4 regions of the Kitasatospora sp. NPDC028961 genome follow, and region 2 is predicted to be linked to each of the others. Evidence: riboswitches for the same ligand, from Rfam matches in the RefSeq annotation. Region 2 holds a riboswitch; each other region holds the start of a gene.
The links. Region 2 has a riboswitch for cobalamin ahead of ACZ4UX_RS18550 (cobalamin biosynthesis protein). Riboswitches for the same ligand answer to the same signal wherever they lie in the genome.
Positions count from the first base shown of each region.

Region 1: linked by a shared signal. The riboswitch ahead of metE (5-methyltetrahydropteroyltriglutamate--homocysteine S-methyltransferase) and the one ahead of ACZ4UX_RS18550 (cobalamin biosynthesis protein) in region 2 are both predicted to bind cobalamin.
Region 3: linked by a shared signal. The riboswitch ahead of ACZ4UX_RS12865 (ribonucleoside-diphosphate reductase subunit alpha) and the one ahead of ACZ4UX_RS18550 (cobalamin biosynthesis protein) in region 2 are both predicted to bind cobalamin.
Region 4: linked by a shared signal. The riboswitch ahead of nicT (Nickel transporter NicT) and the one ahead of ACZ4UX_RS18550 (cobalamin biosynthesis protein) in region 2 are both predicted to bind cobalamin.

Region 1 covers NZ_JBVHVO010000034.1:22,123-27,129, reverse strand. The annotation lists gene ACZ4UX_RS33490 (CopD family protein) at 105-440, shown strand; gene cobF (precorrin-6A synthase (deacetylating)) at 403-1,161, opposite strand; gene ACZ4UX_RS33480 (hypothetical protein) at 1,263-1,433, opposite strand; cobalamin riboswitch at 1,522-1,745, shown strand; gene metE (5-methyltetrahydropteroyltriglutamate--homocysteine S-methyltransferase) at 1,884-4,193, shown strand; gene ACZ4UX_RS33470 (GNAT family N-acetyltransferase) at 4,651-5,007, opposite strand, start outside.
Region 2 covers NZ_JBVHVO010000009.1:78,846-83,852, reverse strand. The annotation lists gene ACZ4UX_RS18560 (putative cobaltochelatase) at 1-34, opposite strand, end outside; gene ACZ4UX_RS18555 (cobyric acid synthase) at 27-1,544, opposite strand; gene ACZ4UX_RS18550 (cobalamin biosynthesis protein) at 1,541-2,512, opposite strand; cobalamin riboswitch at 2,606-2,798, opposite strand; gene ACZ4UX_RS18545 (helix-turn-helix domain-containing protein) at 3,011-3,724, shown strand; gene ACZ4UX_RS18540 (alpha/beta hydrolase family protein) at 3,963-5,007, shown strand, end outside.
Region 3 covers NZ_JBVHVO010000005.1:107,533-112,539, forward strand. The annotation lists gene ACZ4UX_RS12855 (ferritin-like domain-containing protein) at 1-15, opposite strand, end outside; gene ACZ4UX_RS12860 (ribonucleotide-diphosphate reductase subunit beta) at 211-1,206, opposite strand; gene ACZ4UX_RS12865 (ribonucleoside-diphosphate reductase subunit alpha) at 1,242-3,647, opposite strand; cobalamin riboswitch at 3,837-3,963, opposite strand; gene ACZ4UX_RS12870 (hypothetical protein) at 4,347-5,007, shown strand, end outside.
Region 4 covers NZ_JBVHVO010000040.1:10,865-15,871, reverse strand. The annotation lists gene efp (elongation factor P) at 1-240, opposite strand, end outside; gene ACZ4UX_RS35200 (M24 family metallopeptidase) at 323-1,429, opposite strand; gene rpmG (50S ribosomal protein L33) at 1,811-1,975, shown strand; gene nicT (Nickel transporter NicT) at 2,089-3,261, opposite strand; cobalamin riboswitch at 3,295-3,486, opposite strand; partial or broken gene ACZ4UX_RS35185 (ArsR/SmtB family transcription factor) at 3,568-3,906, shown strand; gene ACZ4UX_RS35180 (SRPBCC family protein) at 4,080-4,571, opposite strand; gene ACZ4UX_RS35175 (RNA polymerase sigma factor) at 4,568-5,007, opposite strand, start outside.

The DNA of each region.
Region 1 (5,007 bases), on a different contig from region 2:
GCCGGCGGGTAGGCGTCCTCCCCGGTCCGTCGCGGCGGCCGGCGCTTCCCGTGGCACCGGCTGCCGGTAACCGCCCCGCCAGGTGAAACGGGTGCCGCGCGCTACTGATCGGTCACCCCGGCCGCCTCGGCGACGGGGCCGGCCTGCTCCGGGCCGAGACGTGGCGCCGCTTCAGTCCGGTCGCGATGATCTGCGTCGGCGCGGTCACCGTCTCCGGCCTCTGGCTCGGCTGGAAGCACGTCGGCGCGGTCTCCCCGCTCTGGACCACCGGCTACGGCACCGCCCTGCTGGTCGAGATCCGGCTGGTCGTCGGCCTGGTCACCGCGGGCGCCTTCAACCAGTTCCCGCTGAGGCCCCGGATCGCCCGGGCCCCGGGCCGGTCGGCCCGGGGGCGGGTCTGGGTCAGCTCCCGGAGCGGCGGAGGAGGTAGGTGTCCATGATCCACCCCTTGCGTTCGCGGGCCTCGTCGCGGAGCGCGCGGATCCGGGGGGCGGTTTCGGCGAGGGGGCCGGCGACGAGGATCTCGTCCGGGGTGCCCAGGTAGGCGCCGTAGAAGATCTCCAGCCCCTCGGGGTCGATCCCGGTGAACGCGGCCCGCCCGTCCAGCATCACCACCACGTCGTCCACCTGCTCGGGGTAGCCCTCGGCGAGGCGGCGGCCGGTGGTGATCTGCAGCGGGCGGCCGACCCGGGTCAGGGTGGTGCGGTGCCGGGCGGCGAGCGCCGAGACGCTGCTGATGCCCGGGACCACCTCGTACCCGAAGGTGGCGCCGCCGCGGGCCAGGACCTCGTCGATCACGGCGATGACGCTGTCGTAGAGGCTCGGGTCGCCCCAGACCAGGAACGCGCCGGTCTCCTCCGGGCCGAGGTGGTCGGCGACCAGCCGCTCGACCAGATCGGCCCGGCGGGTGCGCCAGTCGTCCACGGCCGCGGTGTACGCCGGGGTGGCGCGGTCCCGCTCGGCGTCCGCGACCTCGATGACGCGGTGGCCCGGGCGGCCGTGCTCGGTCAGCAGCTGCCGGCGCAGCCGGATGAGGTCCTGCCGTTCCTCGTTCTTGTCGAGGATGAAGAAGACGTCGGTGCGGGCGAGGGCCTTGACCGCCTGCAGGGTGAGGTGGTCGGGATCGCCCGCCCCGATGCCGATGAGGAAGATGTGCCGCATGACAGTGATTGTGCCGCGCGGCTGCCCGTCCGCCGGGCGCGGCCGGTCCCGGGCGAACCGCCGGGTGGGCCGCGGACGACCGGTCCGGGGGCGCTGTGACGTCATGCACGCGCCCTTGACCCGGCCTTTCGGCCGTCGCCATGACGGTCCGTCATGTTCGGGCTCCGCCGGGGGGTAGCCGGCACGGCGTGCGCGGCGGCGAGCACCTCGGCCAGGGTGACCAGCACGTCCTTGTTGACGCGCTCGTCCTCGACCACCGCCTCGACCACCACCTGAACTGCCCGGGCGGCCGGGGGCCGCCGGGGCCGTTCCGGCCATCCGCGATCCGGACAATCACTGACGCGCCGCCGGTGATGGGCCTAGGGTGGGCGGTGCAGTCGGTTCGCCGTGTCCTCCAGCCACGGCGTCGCAAGAGGGAACCCGGTGGGAATCCGGGACTGCCCCGCAGCGGTGAGTGGGAACGACCGCCGTCACATGCACTGGGCCCAGCCGGGCCCGGGAAGCGACGGCCAGTAGGTGTCCGGCCTGGAAGCCAGGCGGACGTGCCCGCGAGTCCGAAGACCTGCCACTGCCCGCGTGCACCCCGCACGCGGTGATCTCGGTGACCTCGAGGGCGGGTCGGCGGAGCGGGCGGGCCCACCCCGGTGCCGTGCCCCCACTGCCGTACCTCCACGCCGTCGTGCTCTCCCGGGATCGCAGCGCGACTCGCGAAGGAGAGTTCCGTGTCACCGAGTTCCACCACCCCGCAGGCCACCGTGTACGGCTACCCGAGGCAGGGTGCCGACCGGGAGCTGAAGAAGGCCGTCGAGGGGTACTGGGCGGGCCGCGTCGACGCCGCCGCCCTGCACGCCACCGCCGCCGTCCTGCGCCGCGCCAACTGGCGGCAGCTGGCGGACGCGGGCATCACCGAAGTCCCCACCGGCGACTTCTCGCTCTACGACCACGTCCTGGACACCACGGTCGCGGTCGGCGCGATCCCGGCCCGCCACCGCGCCGCCGTCGACACCGACCCGCTGGACGGCTACTTCGCCATGGCGCGCGGCACCCAGGACGTCGCACCGCTGGAGATGACCAAGTGGTTCGACACCAACTACCACTATCTCGTACCGGAGTTGGGTCCGGACACGGTCTTCGCCGCGAACTCCGCCAAGCCGGTATCCGAGCTCCGTGAGGCGCTCGGCCTCGGCCACCGCCCCCGGCCCGTGCTGGTCGGACCGCTGACCTACCTGCTGCTCGCCAAGCCCGCCCCCGGCGTGGCCGCCGACTTCCGGCCGGTCACCCTGCTGGACCGGCTGCTGCCCGTCTACGCCGAACTCCTCGCCGACCTGCGGGCGGCCGGCGCCGACTGGGTCCAGCTGGACGAGCCCGCGCTCGTCCAGGACCGCACCCCGGCCGAACTGAACGCCGCCACCCGCGTCTACCGCGAACTCGGTGCGCTCACCGACCGCCCGCAACTGCTGGTCACCAGCTACTTCGACCGGCTCGGGGAGGCCCTGCCCGTCCTGGCCAAGGCCCCGATCGAGGGCATCGGCCTGGACTTCACCGGCCCCGGCGCCGCCAACCTCGACGACCTCGCCGCCGTCGGCGGAGTGCCCGGCAAGCGCCTGGTCGCGGGCGTGGTGGACGGCCGCAACATCTGGATCAACAACCTGGAGAAGTCCCTCGCCACCCTCGGCACGCTGCTCGGCCTGGCGGACCGGGTCGACGTCGCACCGTCCTGCTCGCTGCTGCACGTCCCGCTCGACGCCGACCTGGAGCGCGACCTCGACCCGCAGGTCGCCCGCTGGCTCGCCTTCGCCCGTCAGAAGACCACCGAGGTCGCCATCCTGGCCCGCGGCCTGGCCCACGGCACCGACACCATCGCGGCCCAACTGGCCGCCAACCGGGCCGACCTGGCCTCCCGTGCCGGCTCCGCGCTGACCCGCGACCCGGCCGTCCGGGCCCGGGTCGCCGCCACCGCCCCCGAGGACGCCCGCCGCGCCCCGGCCTACCCCGAGCGCGCCGAGGCGCAGCGGGCCCGGCTCGGTCTGCCGCTGCTGCCGACCACCACCATCGGCTCCTTCCCGCAGACCACCGAACTGCGCACCGCCCGCGCCGACCTGCGCGCCGGCCGCATCGACGACGGCACCTACCGGGACCGGATGCGGGCCGAGGTCCGCGAGGTGATCGCCTACCAGGAGAAGGCCGGCCTCGACGTGCTCGTCCACGGCGAGCCCGAGCGCAACGACATGGTGCAGTACTTCGCCGAGCAGCTGACCGGCTACCTGGCCACCCGGCACGGCTGGGTGCAGTCCTACGGCACCCGCTACGTCCGGCCGCCGGTGCTGGCCGGGGACATCTCCCGCCCGCACCCGATGACCGTCGACTGGTACCGCTACGCGGCCGAACTGACGGACCGTCCGGTCAAGGGCATGCTCACCGGACCGGTGACCATGCTCGCCTGGTCCTTCGTCCGGGACGACCAGCCGGCCGGCGACACCGCCCGGCAGGTCGCGCTCGCCCTGCGCGACGAGGTCACCGACCTGGAGGCCGCCGGCGCCGCCGTCATCCAGGTCGACGAGCCGGCGCTGCGCGAGTCCCTGCCGCTGCGGTCCGCCGACCGGGCCGCCTACCTGGAGTGGGCCACCGAGTCCTTCCGGCTCTCCACCTCCGGGGTCCGCGCCGACACCCAGATCCACACCCACATGTGCTACGCCGAGTTCGGCGCGATCATGACGGCCATCGACGAGCTCGACGCCGACGTGATCTCCCTGGAGGCGGCCCGCTCGCACATGGAGGTCGCCCACGAGCTGGCCGGGGCGGGCTACCCGCGCGAGGTCGGCCCCGGTGTCTACGACATCCACTCGCCCCGGGTGCCGAGTACCGAGGAGGCGGCCTCGCTGCTCCGCGCCGGGCTGGCCGCGATCCCGGCCGAGCGGCTCTGGGTCAACCCCGACTGCGGCCTGAAGACCCGCGGTTGGACGGAGACCCGGGCCTCGCTGGAGCACCTGGTCGAGGCGGCCAGGCTGGTCCGCGCCGAACTGGGCGGCTGACACCGCGCCGGGGCGGGCGGCGGGCCGGCCCCCGGCCCGCCGCCCACCCCGGTCCGGCCTCGGGGCCCGCCGCCCGGGCTGCTGATCCTGCCGCGCCGGGCGGGCCCGGTGCGGCACGATCAGCGACCCCTCGGCGACCGCCCGCTCCGGGCCGTCCGCGGCGGTGAGGTCCACCTGGAGCGGTGGGACGTCGGTCGTGCGGCCGAGCGCGGCGAGGTCCTCGGTCACGGTCCGGGAGGCGGCCGGCACGCTGACGCCCTCGGCGGCGAGGGCCCGGGTGACGGCGAGGCCGATGCCCTTGCCCGCCCCGGTCACCACGGCGGCCGTGCCCGACAGGTGCCGGTCCATCGTCGACTCCTCCAGCGCGCTGCCCGGCCGCCGTCCGCCCGGCCGGGCGCGGCCCACGCCGGAACCGTCGCAGCTCTGCCCCCGTCCGCATCCGGGCCTCGGGGGCGGGTCAGACCCGGTCGGAGGCCACGTCGGCCGGGGCGGTCCACTCCTCGGCGAGCAGGCCGAGCACGACCTCGTCGCGGTGGGCGCCGTAGGCCCAGGCGGAGCGGCGCAGGGTGCCTTCGAGGGTGAAGCCGGCGCGGGTCGCGGCGGCGATCATCGGCAGGTTCTCGGCGAGGGTGTCGATCTGGAGGCGGTGCAGGCCGCGGACGGTGAAGCCGTAGTGGCACAGCAGTGCGACGACCTCGCGGGCCAGGCCCCGGCCGCGGAGGGCGGGGCGCAGGGCGAGGCCGAGATGGGCGGTGCGGTTGTGGGTGTCGATGCCCCAGAGGAGGGCCTCGCCGGCGAGGTCGCCCGAGGGGAG
Region 2 (5,007 bases):
CGATCGCGGTGAAGGGGTAGCGGACGTCACTCATGATTCTCCAAGGGGGCCCCGGGCGGCAGGAACGGCAGCGAACCCGCGGCCGGCACCCCGCCCTCGATCAGCTTCCACAGCGCGTCGGTGTCCGCGTGCTCCTCGATCAGGTCGCCCAGCCGGTCCAGCCGGGCCTCGCGCGCCTCGGCGAACGAGGTGTCCGGCGCGGGCACGAACGCCCGGCCCGACAGAGCGGCGACCTCGCGCAGCAGCGCGCGCCGGAAGCCGTCGTTCTCCAGCGCGCCGTGCCAGGTCGTGCCCCAGACCGCCCCCACCCGGCAGCCGTCCAGGAACGCCTCTCCGCCCTCCACGGTGACGATCCCGTGGTGGATCTCGTACCCCTGGACCGGCTGCCCGTAGGCCTCGCCGACCGGTCGGCCGAGCACCTTCTCGGCGCCGAACCGGACGTGCGTCGGGAGCAGCCCGAGGCCGTCGACGGCACCGGCCTTCGACTCGACCTCGTCGTGGATGGCGCGCGCGAGCATCTGGTAGCCGCCGCAGACGCCGAGGACCGGCAGCCCGGCCGCGGCCCGGGCCCTGAGGGCCGGCTCCAGGCCGCGCTCGCGCAGCCAGGCCAGGTCGGCCACGGTGGCCCGGGTGCCGGGCAGGATCACCAGGTCGGCGTCGGCCAGCTCCTCGGGCCGGGTGGCCCAGCGGACCAGCACCCCGGGTTCCTGGGCCAGCGCGTCCACGTCGGTGAAGTTGGACAGCCGGGGGAAGCGCACCACGGCCACCCGCAGCACGTCGGCGCCGAGCGGCCCGCGCCCCTCGGCGCGGTCCACCACGGTGGTCAGGTCCAGGGAGTCCTCGGCGTCCAGCCAGAGCCCGGACAGCATCGGCAGGGTGCCCAGCACCGGACGGCCGGTCAGCTGGCGCAGCATCTCCAGCCCGGGCGCCAGCAGCCGCGCGTCGCCGCGGAACTTGTTGACGAACCAGCCCGCCACATGGCGCTGGTCCTGCTCCGACAGCAGCGCCAGCGTCCCGTACATCGCGGCGAACACGCCGCCGCGGTCGATGTCGCCGACCACCACGACCGGCAGGCCGGCGGCGGTGGCCAGGCCCATGTTGGCGATGTCCCGGTCCCGCAGGTTGATCTCGGCGGGCGATCCGGCGCCCTCGCAGACCACCACGTCGTAGCGCCGGCGCAGGTCGGCCAGGCACTCCAGCGCTCGCTCCAGCAGGACGGGCTTGCGGTCGCGGTAGTCCAGCGCGCCGACCTCGGCGACCGCCCGGCCGAGCAGCACCACCTGGCTGCGGCCGTCCGCGCCGGGCTTCAGCAGCACCGGGTTCATCGCCGCCTCGGGCTCCACCCGGGCCGCCTGGGCCTGCATCGCCTGGGCGCGGCCGATCTCGGCACCGTCGGCGGTGACGAAGGAGTTCAGCGACATGTTCTGCGCCTTGAACGGCGCCACGGCGACGCCCTGACGGGCCAGCCAGCGGCAGATGCCCGCGGTGACCACGCTCTTGCCGGCGTCCGAGGTCGTCCCGGCGACCAGCAGTGCGTTGCTCATGCGCTCCCCCTTCTCGTCCCCGCCTTGAGTGCCTGCACGACGGCGTGCCCGGCGACGGTCGTACCCAGTGCGAGCAGTCCCACCCGGCGGGAGAGCCGGCAGGCGCGCTCGATGTCGTCCACCGTCACCGGTCGCAGCTCGCCGCCCAGTACCGGCCGGTGCTCGACCCGGGCGCCGTACCGCAGGGTGCCGCCGAGCCGCACGCCGACCGCGCCGGCGAAGGCCGACTCGGCCTGGCCCGCGTTGGGGCTGGGGTGGGCGGAGCCGTCCCGGCGCCAGACCCGCCAGGCCGTCCGGGGCTCGGGCGCGGCGGCGACGGTCAGCAGCGCGGTCAGCCGCGCGCCCGGCCAGCCCGCCACGTCGTCCAGCCGCGCCGAGGCCCAGCCGAACCGGGCGTGGCGCGGCGAGCGGTGGCCGACCATCGCGTCCAGGGTGTTGACCGCGCGGAACGCCAGCAGCCCGGGCGTGCCCGCGAGGGCGCCCCAGACGAGCGCGTTGACCACGGCGTCGGCGGTGTTCTCGGCGACCGACTCGACCACCGCGCGGGCGATCTGCCCCTCGTCGAGGGCGCTCGGGTCCCGCCCGCACAGGTGCGGCAGCCGCTGCCGCGCCGCCGCGAGGTCGTGCGCGGCGAGCGAGCGTCCGATCGTGCGGGCCTCGCGGGTGAGCGAGGTGCCGCCGAGCACCGTCCAGGTCGCGGCGGCGGCCAGCGCGGCCCGCCCGAGCGGCCGGCGGCCCAGGGTGCGGTCGGCCGCCAGCGCGCCGGCCGCGACGGTGCCCACGCAGAGCGCCGTGAAAGCCGTTCCGACGGCGCGGTCGTCCCGCCAGATCCGCCGCTCCAGCCGGCCGGCCGCGCCGCCGAAGACGGCCACCGGGTGGCCGCGGCGCGGGTCGGCGAAGCGGGCGTCGGCGAGGTACCCGGCCGCGGCCCCCAGGGCGAAGGCGGCGGCGCGGGTCAGCGGGCGCACGGTGGACAGCAGAGGGCTCGGAAGGTCGGGGCAGCCTGCATCGCGTGCGTGTCCTCACTCAGGGTCCGCGCCCTGGATCGACGTACCGGGGGCGAGAGTCTCCTGGCTTCCGGGTCGAACGCACTCCCGGCCCCGGCGGCGGCTTCTGACGGCCCGCCGCGATGGGCCCCCTCCGGCGCCGTGGCCGGCGGAGGAGGGACTCCGAGTGTGCTCCCCGGTGACAGTGGCGGGACCGCGCCGGACTCGCACCGGCTTCCTCTGCATGCCTCCGTTTGGCTGAAGGATCCCATCACGCGGCCGAACCGTGCGTCAACCAAGGTCACGGAGGGGTTGGTCACAGCGGAGCCCGGCCGCCCGACCCCGTCACTACCTCCGATCGGCACCCCCCGCAGGGGCATGACAGCCTGTGCGATCGTCCAGTCGCCCGGAGGAGCCTCCGGGCCCGCTTCGTGTGTTCGGCGGCTGGGGGGCGGCCGGACCACCCCCTACCGTCGGGCCATGCGACGCAGACAGCCACCCGCCGTGCCCCCGGTGCCCTTCTCGCCCGCGGCCGCCCGCGCGCACCGCGCCGGCCTCGGGCTGACCCCCGAGCAGGTGGTCGAGGGCATGGCCGCGCACGGCGTCCGGCTGCTGCCCTCCCACGTGCTCGGCTGGGAGAGCGGCGAGCTGCGCCCCGCCGAGGACGAGTTCATCGCCCTGGCCCGGGCGCTCTGGTGCCCGCCGGCCCAGCTGATGGGCGTCCGCCCGGCCCGGCTGCGGGACTTCCGGGTCGCCCGGGAGCTCAACCAGGAGAGCGCGGCCCACCGGATCGGCCTCGCACTGGACCGGTACCAGCGGGCCGAGGCGACCGGTCAGTGGGACGGCGACCAGGAGCAGACCTACGCGCTGGCCCAGGTGCTCGGCACGACCCTGCGCGAGCTGGTCGCGGTGACCGGCCGGGCGGAGGAGCTGGACCGCCGGCTGCGGCAGTGCGTGGACGGCCGCTGGCAGGCGCAGCTCCGGCCGATCGGCCGGATCGTGCCGGTGCACGAGGGCGACCTCACCGCCGTGCTGACGGCGCTGCAGAACGAGTACCAGGTCACCTCCCACTGGGGCGCCGGCAGCTGGGGCTCCCCGGCCCCGGCGGCGGACACCCGCGCGGCGGCGGCCCGGCCGCTCGGCGAGCGGTTCTGGGAGCTGCTGGAGCGCCTGGAGACCGAGATCCCGGTCTGACGGGCCGGTACCACGCCGCCCCCGCGCGGCGCCTCCCCCTCCCTGCCCTCTCCCTCTGCCGCTTCCCGTGCCGCCATGACCAGAGGGCCGACCCGCAGCCGCTTCCCGCGCTGCGGTGACCCGGCCAAGCCCCCCGCCGCCGTGACCCGGACGGCCGCGTCCGGTGGCCGGGTGGCGCCCCCGCGAGTGGACTGGTGGGCAGACTGCCCAGTCCGCGACCAACAGAGCGGGGAGCGATATGCGTTGGGGAACCGCAGCCGCCGTGGCGGCCGCCGCCGTCGGCACCGGGGCCGCCGTCCTGCTGATCGGCCGGAGGGCCTCCGAGCGGATGGTCCGCCCGGCGGTCGGCCGTGAGCGGGCCGCCGGCCCCGTCGTGGTGCTGACCCTCGCCGCCGGACGGGCCACCTTCACCCGCAGCGCCGAGAGCGCCCGCCCCGGCCGCTGGGCCGTCGAGTGGGGCGACGGAGGGCACGCGGTGGTCGGCGAGATCCTGCACGCCGACGAGCGGGGCGTCACCCGCCGGCTGGTCCGCGCCGACCGCGGCACCCTGGCCCCCGGTACCGCGGTCCGCTTCACGCCCCGCGTCCACCTCGGCGACCCGACCAGCGCCCTCGGCCTGCCGTACACCGAGACCGCCGTCCAGGGCGAGCTGGGCGCACTGCCCGCCTGGCGGCTGGACGGCAAGCGGGGCACCTGGGTGATCCTGGTGCACGGCCCCGGCGCCGACCGGCAGCAGACCCTCCCGGTGATGCCCGTCCTGCACCGGCTCGCGCTGCCCGTCCTGGCCGTCACCTACCGCGGCGACGAGGGCGCGCCGGCCTCCCCGGACGGCCTCGGCCACTTCGGCGAGACCGAGTGGCGCGACGTCGAGGCGGCCCTGCGGCTGGCCCTGGACAGCGGCGCCGGGCGGGTCATCCTGTACGGCTGGTCGCTCGGCGCGACCATGGTCCTGCAGACCGCGGCCCGCTCCGCCTGGGCCTCCTCGATCCGCGGCCTGGTGCTGGACTCGCCCGTGCTCGACTGGTCGGCCACCGCCCGCCGGGGCGCCGCCCGGGCCGGCTACCGGGGCGCCGCCGCCGAGCTGGGCGCGCTCGCGGCCGAGGGCCGGGCCGGCGTGGATCTGGCCGACTTCGCCCGCCTCGCGGACGGCACCGACCTACGGGTGCCCACGCTCCTCCTGCACGGGCCCGACGACGCGCTGGCCCCCTGGGAGGCCGCCGCCCGGCTGGCCCACCGCCGCTCCGACGTGGTCGGCCTCCAGGCCGTCCCCGGCGGCGAGCACG
Region 3 (5,007 bases), on a different contig from region 2:
GATTCCGGTCGGCACGGTGGGCCCCTTTCGTTCGGCTGTGGCCGGACCGTAGCGGGGGGCGGCACCGTCCGTATGCGTGCCGTTCCGGTGGGGCCCGGCGGTTTCATTCGGACGAGCGAACGACGCCGCCCCGCCGGGTGCGAACACCGGGCGGGGCGGCGGCTGTTGGCCGGGCCCCCGGAGGAGCGGGGCCGGGCGGGCCGGGCGGGCCTAGAAGTCGTCGTCGAAGGAGACCGAGCCCTCGACGGCGACCTGGTACGCGGAGACCCGGCGCTCGAAGAAGTTGGTCAGCTCCTGGACGTTCTGCAGCTCCATGAACCCGAAGGGGTTGGTGGAGCCGTAGCGGATCGGCAGGCCGAGGCGGGCGAGCCGCTGGTCGGCCACCGCCTGCAGGTACTCGCGCATGGACTCGGTGTTCATGCCGGGCAGGCCCTCGCCGCAGAGGTCACGGGCGAACTGGAGCTCGGCCTCGACGGCCTCCTCCAGCATCTCGGTGACCTGCTGGGCCATCTTCTCGTCGAAGAGGTCGGGCTCCTCCTCGCGGACGGTGTCCACCACCGACATCGCGAAGTCCATGTGCATGGACTCGTCCCGGAACACCCAGTTGGTGCCGGTGGCGAGGCCGTGCAGCAGGCCGCGGCTGCGGAACCAGTACACGTACGCGAAGGCGCCGTAGAAGAACAGGCCCTCGACGCAGGCCGCGAAGCAGATCAGGTTGAGGAGGAACGCCCGGCGGTCGTCCTTGCTCCGCAGCGAGTCGATGTGGTCGACCGCGTTCATGTACTTGAAGCAGAACTGGGCCTTCTGGTGGATGGAGGGGATGTTCTCCACCGCGGCGAAGGCCGCGTTGCGGTCCTCGGGGTCGGGCAGGTAGGTGTCGAGCAGCGTCAGGTAGAACTGGACGTGCACGGCCTCCTCGAACAGCTGCCGGGACAGGTAGAGCCGGGCCTCGGGGGAGTTGATGTGCTTGTAGAGGCTCAGCACCACGTTGTTGGAGACGATCGAGTCACCGGTGGCGAAGAAGGCGACCAGCCGGCCGATCATGTGCCGCTCGCCGTCGCTCAGCTTGGCGAGGTCGGCGACGTCGGAGTGCAGGTCCACCTCCTCGACGGTCCAGGTGTTCTTGATCGCGTCCCGGTAGCGGTCGTAGAACGACGGGTACCGCATCGGCCGCAGGGTCAGCTCGAAGCCGGGGTCGAGCAGCATCTTCTCGCGGTCGGGACGGGCTTCGGGGGTGGTGCTCACTGGCAGGCCTCGCAGGACTCGGGGTTCTCCAGGGAGCAGGCCAGCGCGGCCTCCTCCTCCGGGCTGAGGGTCGGGGACGCCACCGGCACCGGCGCGGCGGCGCGGGCGGTGCCCGAGGCGGCCTGGGCGATCCGGGTGGCGGGCCGCGACCGCAGGTAGTAGGTGGTCTTCAGACCGACCTTCCACGCGTACGCGTACATCGAGCTCAGCTTGCCGATGGTGGGCGCCGCCATGAAGAGGTTCAGCGACTGGCTCTGGTCGATGTACGGCATCCGGGCGGCGGCCAGGTCGATCAGCGCGCGCTGGGGCAGCTCCCAGGCCGTGCGGTACAGCGAACGGACCTCGGCGGGCAGCCAGTTGAGGTCCTGGACGGAGCCGTTGGCGTCGCGCAGCGCGTCCCGGGTCTGCTGGTCCCAGACGCCGAGCTCCTTCAGCTCGCGCACCAGGTACGGGTTGACCTGGAGGAACTCGCCGGAGAGGGTCTCGCGCTTGAACAGGTTGGAGACCTGCGGCTCGATGCACTCGTACACACCGGCGATCGAGGCGATCGTGGCGGTGGGGGCGATGGCGAGCAGCAGCGAGTTGCGCAGACCGGTCTCGGCGATCCGGGCGCGCAGCGCCTCCCAGCGGCCGGCCCAGTGCGGCGCGGCCGAACCGAAGTGGTCGATGTGCAGCTCGCCGCGGGCGGCGCGGGTCTCGCCGTAGGCCTCGTGGCGGCCCAGCTGCTCGGCCAGGTCGGCGGAACGCTCGTACGCGGTGAGCATGATGCGCTCGGCGATGAGGGTGGAGAGGGCCTTCGCCTCGGCGGAGTCGAAGTCCAGGCGGAGCTGGAAGAAGACGTCCTGGAGGCCCATCACGCCGAGGCCGACCGGGCGCCAGCGCGAGTTGGACGCGCCGGCCTCGGGGGTCGGGTAGAAGTTGATGTCCACCACGCGGTCGAGGAAGGTGACGGCGGTGCGGACGGTGGCGTCCAGGCGGTCCCAGTCCATCGCGTTCAGCAGGTCGGCGGCGGTGGCACCGGGGGCGACGTGGGCGCCGAGGTTGACCGAGCCGAGGTTGCAGACGGCGGTCTCGGAGTCGTCCGTGACCTCCAGGATCTCGGTGCAGAGGTTGGAGCTGTGCACCGTGCGGCCGGGCAGCGCGGTCTGGTTGGCGGCGCGGTTGGAGGCGTCCTTGAAGGTCATCCAGCCGTTGCCGGTCTGCGCCAGGGTGCGCATCATCCGGGAGTAGAGGGTCTGCGCCGGGATGGTGCGGACGGCCTTGCCGGCCTGCTCGGCCTTCAGGTACGCCTCGTCGAACTCGGCGCCCCAGAGGTCGACCAGCTCGGGCACGTCGGCGGGGGAGAACAGCGACCAGTCGGCGTTCGCGTTGACGCGGCGCATGAACTCGTCCGGGATCCAGTGCGCCAGGTTGAGGTTGTGGGTGCGGCGCGCCTCCTCACCGGTGTTGTCGCGCAGCTCCAGGAACTCCTCGATGTCCGCGTGCCAGGTCTCCAGGTAGACGCAGGCCGCGCCCTTGCGGCGGCCGCCCTGGTTGACCGCGGCGACCGAGGAGTCGAGGGTGCGCAGGAACGGGACGATGCCGTTGGACTTGCCGTTGGTGCCCCGGATCAGGCTGCCGCGCGAGCGGATCCGCGAGTAGGACAGGCCGATGCCGCCGGCGTGCTTGGAGAGGCGGGCGATCTGGGCGTACCGGGAGTAGATCGAGTCCAGGTTGTCCAGCGGCGAGTCCAGCAGGTAGCAGCTCGACATCTGCGGGTGCTTGGTGCCGGAGTTGAAGAGCGTCGGCGAGGAGGTCAGGTACTCCAGCCGGCTCATCAGGCCGTACAGCTCGGAGACCTCGCGCACCGACTGCTCGTTGTCGCCGACCGCCAGACCACAGGCGACGCGGAGCAGGAACTGCTGCGGGGTCTCGACGACCTTGCGGGTGATCGGGTGGCGCAGCAGGTACCGGGACTGCACGGTGCGCAGGCCGAAGTACTCGAAGCGGCCGTCGCCCGCGGGGTCGATCAGCGCGTTCAGGGCGGTGGCGTGCTTGGCGACGAAGTCGGCGGTGGAGTCGCCGATCAGGCCCTCGGCGTGGCCGACCGCGATCGAGTCCGAGAAGGTGACCGAACCCTGGCTCACCGCCTCGTCGACGATCTCCAGCGCGAGCAGTCGCGCGGCGAGCTTCGAGTACTGCGGGTCCTCGGCGATCATCGACGCTGCGGCGTCCACGGCCAGCCCGCGCAGCTCGGCGAAGTCCGAGCCGGCGTGGCGGCCGCGCAGCGCGGCGGCGGCGACATGGCCGGGGTCCACCTGGGGGAGGTCGGCGCTGCGGTCGGTCAGCAGCCGGAGCAGTGCGCCACCGGGGTCGGACACCGTCGGGTCGACGGGGGCGGAGCTGGAACCCTGGGCGGGCAGGGTGACTGAGGCAGCGGTGGTCAAGGCGCTCTCTCCTGGCGGCGATCGGCGTCGGCGGTGGCTCGGGCCGGACCGTTCGGGGCAGGGGAGCACGGCGCGCCGGCCCGGAGGCGGCGCGCGACGGTGGCATCCCCGGCCCGCCCGCGAGGCCCGGAAGTGGTGCTGGTGCGAAAGGCCTCTGCGGGGAGGCCAGGCGGCACGCCGTCGGCAGGTATTCGGACTCGCGGGCTCTGTCGGAGCCGCCCGCACACCGCTGCGGGGCAGTCCCGGACTCGCACCGGGTTCCCCTGCGTCGACAGCAGGGATGAGCATACATCTAGTGGTGTCCGCTCGATGCGACCCCACATGTTGTGCGGCGTCGCGTGTCGACGTGATCGCAGGTGGTACCGGCGAGAGGCCTTTCCCGGGCTGTTCCGGGGCCGTTCCGGGGCTGCGGCCGGCCCCCGGCCGCCCGCCGCGGGGGCCGGCGCCGGGGGCCGCCGCAGGGTCGTTCCAGGGCCTTCGCGGACCGCGGCGCAGGGCATCGCCGGGAGTGCCCGGGGCCCGGCCGGTGTTCGGATTCGGAAACGGATCGGCCACCGGGCAGGCCCGCCGTCAGGGGCATGCCCTACGATCTCGGCTCATGAGGGAGCGGAGCCAGCGAGTCGTCGACACCGACGTGATTCGCGGAGCGGCCGCCGAAGGCAGTGAGGGGGGCGCATGAGCGACGGAACGGGCACGCCCGGGGAGTGGAGCGGCCGACCCGGCTCGCCGGGGCAGCAGCCGCCCCCTCCCGCCGGGCCGGGTGGCGCGCAGAACCAGCAGCCGGGCACGCCCGGACAGCCGCCGCAGGGCCCGCCGCCCGCGCCGTACCCCGGCGCGCCGCAGCCGGTGCCGCCGGCCCCGGGCGGGTTCGGTCCGCCGCCCGCCTCGTACGGGCCGCCGGTGCCCGCGCCGCAGCCGGTCCAGCCGCCGGTGCCGTCCGTGCCGCAGCCGCCGCAGCAGGTCCAGCCGCCCGTGCCGCAGCCGGTCCCGCAGCAGCCGGCGCCGGTGCAGCCCCAGCCCCCGGTGCACCAGCAGCAGGTCCAGCCGCAGCCGCAGCAGTGGCAGCCGCAGCCCCAGCAGCACCCGCACCCGCACCCCCAGCCCGTGCCGCAGCACGCCGAGCCGGACTGGGCCGCCCTCGCGGACCGGAACGAGGCGGAGGCCAGGCGCAAGGGCCGGACGCGGATCATCGGCGGCGTGGTCACCCTCCTGGTGGTCGGCGGCCTGGTCGCCGGCGGCCTGCTGTTCCTGAACAAGGGCGACGACAAGAAGCCGGTCGCGGATCCCACCGGCGCCGCCACGGCGGCCACCCAGCCGCCGGCGCCCACGGCGTCCG
Region 4 (5,007 bases), on a different contig from region 2:
GTTCTCGCCGTCCTTGTACGAGAACTGCATGCCACGCTTGTCGACGTTGGCGGTCTCGACCTTGGTGCCGGCGTTGAAGGTCTTGTCGACGACCTTGCCCGTCAGGACCTCCTTGAGCTTGGTGCGCACGAAGGCCGGGCCCTTACCGGGCTTGACGTGCTGGAACTCGACGACGGACCAGAGCTTGCCGCCCTCCAGCTTGAGAACCATGCCGTTCTTGAGATCGTTCGTGGAAGCCACGGGCGCACTTACTCCTGGATATAGCTGTCAAGGAACCAAGGGGTGCGTCCTGCCGCCCCCGGCCGCCTCGGGCGGTCGCGGGTCACAGGGCGAGGAGCTCCTTGGTGGTGATGGTGAGCAGCTCGGGCCCGCCCTCTTCGAGGGGGCGCACCACGAGCGTGTCCTCGATCCGGACACCGCCCCGCCCCGGGAGGTGAACCCCTGGACCGACGGTGACCGGCACGCGGCTGTCCAGTTTACCCATGTCCGACGGCCCGAGGCGCGGGGCCTCCCGGATCTCCAGCCCGATGCCGTGACCGACGGGGTGCGGCGAGCTCTCGGTGTGCCCGGCCGCGTGGAGGATCTCCCGGGCGGCCTGGTCGGGCACGTACTGTTCGACGCCCGGACCGAGCGCCTCCCGCCCGGCCCGCTGGGCCCGGAACACCAGGCGGTGCAGTTCGACCTGCCAGGGCGCGGGGGCCGCGCCGATCACGAAGGTCCGGGCGGTCGAGACGCCGTACCCGCGGTACTGGGCACCCAGGACGACGGTGAGGAAGTCACCCTCCTCCACCCGCCGGTCGGTGGGCTGGTGGGACTGCTGGCCGGAGTGGCTGCCGGTGCCGACCGAGACCGGGAAGGCCGCCCGGTCCGCGCCGTGGTCGATCATCCGGCGTTCCAGCTCCATCGCCAGGTGCCGCTCGGTCCGGCCGACCAGGATCGACTCCAGCAGTTCGCCGAGCGCCTGGTCGGCGATCTCGGCGGCGATCCGCAGGTCCGCGATCTCGTGCTCGTCCTTGATCACCCGCAGCTGTTCGACCGCCCGGCCGAGGTCGGCCAGCCGGACGCCCTCCGCCAGACCCGCCACGGCGCGGTGCCGGGCGACGGTCAGGTCGTGCTCCTCCACCGCCAGGTCGGCCACCCCCAGCCGGGCCGCGGCCGCGGCGGCCGCCAGCGCGGTGTCGGCGCCCGCCGCCACCGGCACCCGGGTGACGTCCTCGACGATCAGGTGCTCACCGGTGTCGTCCGGCGGCAGGTCGTCCGGCAGCGCCAGCAGCGCCCGCTCCCGGGTGAGCAGCAGCGTCGCGCCGCACGGCGGGCAACCGGTCAGGTACCGCACGTTCGCCGCCCGGGTGATCAGCGCCGCATCGGCCCCGGCCGCACTGCCGTGCTCCCTCAGACGCTCCCGCCGGACCGCGTACGCATCAGACATGCGTCGAGCCTACGGAGCCCCACTCCGATCCGCCCGCCGAGCGGATCCGACCGGACCAGGACGGCCCTGGCCGGACACCCGGCCGGTCCGCCGGTGCGGCGTCGGGCCCCGGCGCCGCCCCGGCGCCGGGGCGCCAAGGCCGGTCGACCGGCCGCGCACCCGAACGGACGGTGCGGGCGGCGGACCGGAACGACCGGAGCCGCCGGCGGGAGCGCGCGCCGCCCGACGAGCCCCGGCGCGTACGCGGTCGCGCGGCCGACCAGGGCCGCCACCGCCCGCCGGGGAATGGGCGGGGCGGAGGCCGTGTTGGACCCGGTGAAAACGACTTCCATTTCGGTGGAGGCCGTTTCCCGACCGCCCACCCCTCGGAGGAGGAGAACCATGGCCCGCAGCGAACTGCGCCCCGTCGTCAAGCTCAGGTCCACGGCCGAGACCGGCTTCACCTATGTGACCCGCAAGAACCGCCGCACCGACGCCGACCGGCTGGTGCTGCGCAAGTACGACCCGGTCGCGCGCCGGCACGTCGACTTCCGCGAGGAGCGCTGACCTCCCCCGTGGGCCCGGCAGGACCCGCGGACCACGGCGAGGCGGCGCCCACCCGAACGGACCGGGTGGGCCCCGCCTCGTGACACCGCGGTGCCGCGGGCCGTCGGGGCCGACTACGTGGTGACCCCGGCGGCCTCGTCGGCCGCCGCCCCCTGGGCGGGCACCCCGTCGGCCGGTACCACCGGCTTCGGGCTCCAGCGCTGTTCGACGCCGGCGAGGCGCCAGTAGGCGATCGCCGCCCCCCAGACCACCACGAACAGCCCGACGATCGCGTAGCCGACGTTGTCCAGCGAGATGTCCGCGATCCAGCCGCTGACCGGGTCGGTGAGGTCCAGCTTCTCGTGCAGCACGGCGACCAGCTCGATGGTGCCGATGATGAACGCCACCGCGATCGACAGCCCGGTGATGGTCAGGTTGTAGTACACCTTGCGCACCGGGTTGGAGAACGCCCACTGGTACGCGAAGTTCATGAACGTCCCGTCCAGCGTGTCGAACAGGCTCATCCCGGACGCGAACAGCAGCGGCAGGCAGACGATCGCGTACCAGGGCAGCCCGGCGGCCGCGCCGGAGCCGGCCATCACCATCAGGGTCACCTCGGTCGCGGTGTCGAAGCCGAGACCGAGCACCATGCCGACCGGGAACATCTGGCCGGGCCGGGTGATCGAGCGGGTCGCCCGGTTCAGCACCCGGGCCATCAGACCGCGCGAGTTGAGGTGCTCCTCCAGCTCGGCCTCGTCGAACCGACCGGCCCGCATCGACCGGAACACCTTGAGGATGCCGAACAGCGCCGCCAGGTTGAGCGCGCCGATCAGGTAGAGGAAGACACCGGACGCGGAGGTGCCGACCACGCCGAGCCACTGGTGCGTGGTGGACTCGTCGTCCATCAGCGTGCTGGCCAGCTGGGCGCCGCCCGCCACCAGGGCGGCCATCAGGACCACCATCGAGGAGTGGCCGAGCGCGAACCAGAAGCCCACCGAGACGGGCCGCTTGCCGTCCGCCATGAGCTTGCGGGTGGTGTTGTCGATCACCGCGATGTGGTCGGCGTCGAAGGCGTGCCGCATGCCGAGGGTGTAGGCGGTGATGCCCAGGCCCACCCCGAAGACCTGGGTACCGACCTCGTACTTCTCCGGGGCGACCAGGAAGATCAGCGTCCCGAACGCCACTACGTGCATGGCCAGGATCACCCCCATCAACCCGGCCGTGCGGAGGGTGTCCTCGCGCCGCCAGCGGAAGCTCGGCAGGGCGGAGGACGCCGCGGGAACAGCGGCGGTTTCGGGCAGGGTCATCTTCGGATCACGCTCCAGCACCTCGTGGAAAGACGTTCGTGAGATGCCGTGGCCGGTCTCCTGGCTGACGGGGCTTCCGGATCCGCCTTCCCAGGCGCGCGAGGCGCCCAGTGGCGTCGTGGATACGGACGACTCCCCCGATCACAGTGGCGAGGGCCGCTCCGGACTCCGGACCCTGAGGGTCCGTCACCGGTCTTCCCGAACACCACGGCGGGCAACACCGTAGGGGGCCGCACCTCACCCTTGCAAGGCTGCGCACCTGCGCAGGTGTCCAGGATCACAGCCACGGGCTGCAACAATGTCCGCATGCATCTCGTACCGGCCGACCGCGCGGGCCACCGCACCATCGACGGGCACCGGGTCTGCGAGGCCATCGCCGCGATCGGCGACCCCGGGCACGTCCGGTCCTGGGCCGAGCGGTTCTCGCTGCTCGCCGACCCGGGGCGGCTCGCCCTGCTGCTCGCCCTGCACCGGGCCGGGCCGCTCGCCGTCACCGACCTGGCCGTCGCCACCGGCATGCGCGACCCGGCCGTCTCGCAGGCGCTGCGGCTGCTGCGCACCGCGGGTGTGGTCACCGGCGACAAGGACGGCCGCGTGGTGCGCTACCGGCTCGTGGACGAGGCCCTGCGCCCCCTCCTCGACGAGTGCGCCGCCGCGGACCACCACGAGCACGGCGAGCCCGCCACCGGGAGCGACGCCACCGGCGGCGAGCCCTCCGCACCCCGGGCCGCCGCGGCCGGCTGACCGGCTCCCGGCCGACCGGCTCCGCCCGCGGAACACCGACCCGGCGCCCCGGGCCGTCGCGCCCGGGGCCCGCCTCACCCCTCCCGCACCCCCTCCCGCACCAGCTGTTCGAAGCGCTCCAGCGAGCGCCGGGCCAGCGGGTCCGTCGCGGGCCGCAGGGCCCGGTCGAGCAGGCCCGCGCCGGGGAGCCGGAACGCGCCGAGGAAGGCGAAGCGGGTGCCTCCGGCCTCGGGGCGGGCCGCCATCCCGCCCAGCAGGAAGCGGCTGCGCATCAGGCACCACCCGGGCGTCAGCTCGACGTCGAAACGGGCCCGCAGCCGGGTGTGGCCGGTCACCAGCGCCTCGGTGCGACCGCCCGCCGGGCTCCCGGCCACGCGGACCGACCGGATGTCCGGCAGCCAGCGCGGGAGCCCCTCCTCCAGGTCGGCCGCGGCCGCCCAGACCCGCTCGAACGGCGCGTCGAGCAGCGCCTCCCGGACGGCGGCGCCGGGGGTGACGGCGGCGATCACATGCAGCCGGCGAACCGGGTCGAAGGCCGCCGTCGGCCAGGGAATCGGTGCGCTCACTGCTGCCACGCCCTTCGAAAGCCGAGCCGGGCCCGGGAGAGCCGGGACTTCACGGTGCCGGGGGCCACGCCCAGCAGTTCTGCGGTGGACCGCTCGTCGAGCCCCTCCAGGTCGCGCAGCACCAGCACGGCGCGGTGCTCCGGCGTCAGCCGGGCGAGGACGTCCTGGATGTCGGTGGCCAGCTGCGGGTCGCCGGGGCGGGGCAGCTCGGAGAGGTCGGCCGGGACGCAGCGGGCGACCCGCCGGACGTGCCGGACGGCCTCCCGCACGGCGATCGAGCGGACCCAGCCGAACAGCGCGGCCGGGTCCTGGAGCTGGCCCAGCTTGCGGAAGACGGCGATCAGCGCCTCCTGCGTCGCGTCGGGGCCGTCGTCCAGCGCGATCGGACCGCAGAGCCGGCGGACATAGGGCGCGACCAGCTCCAGCAGCTCGCTGA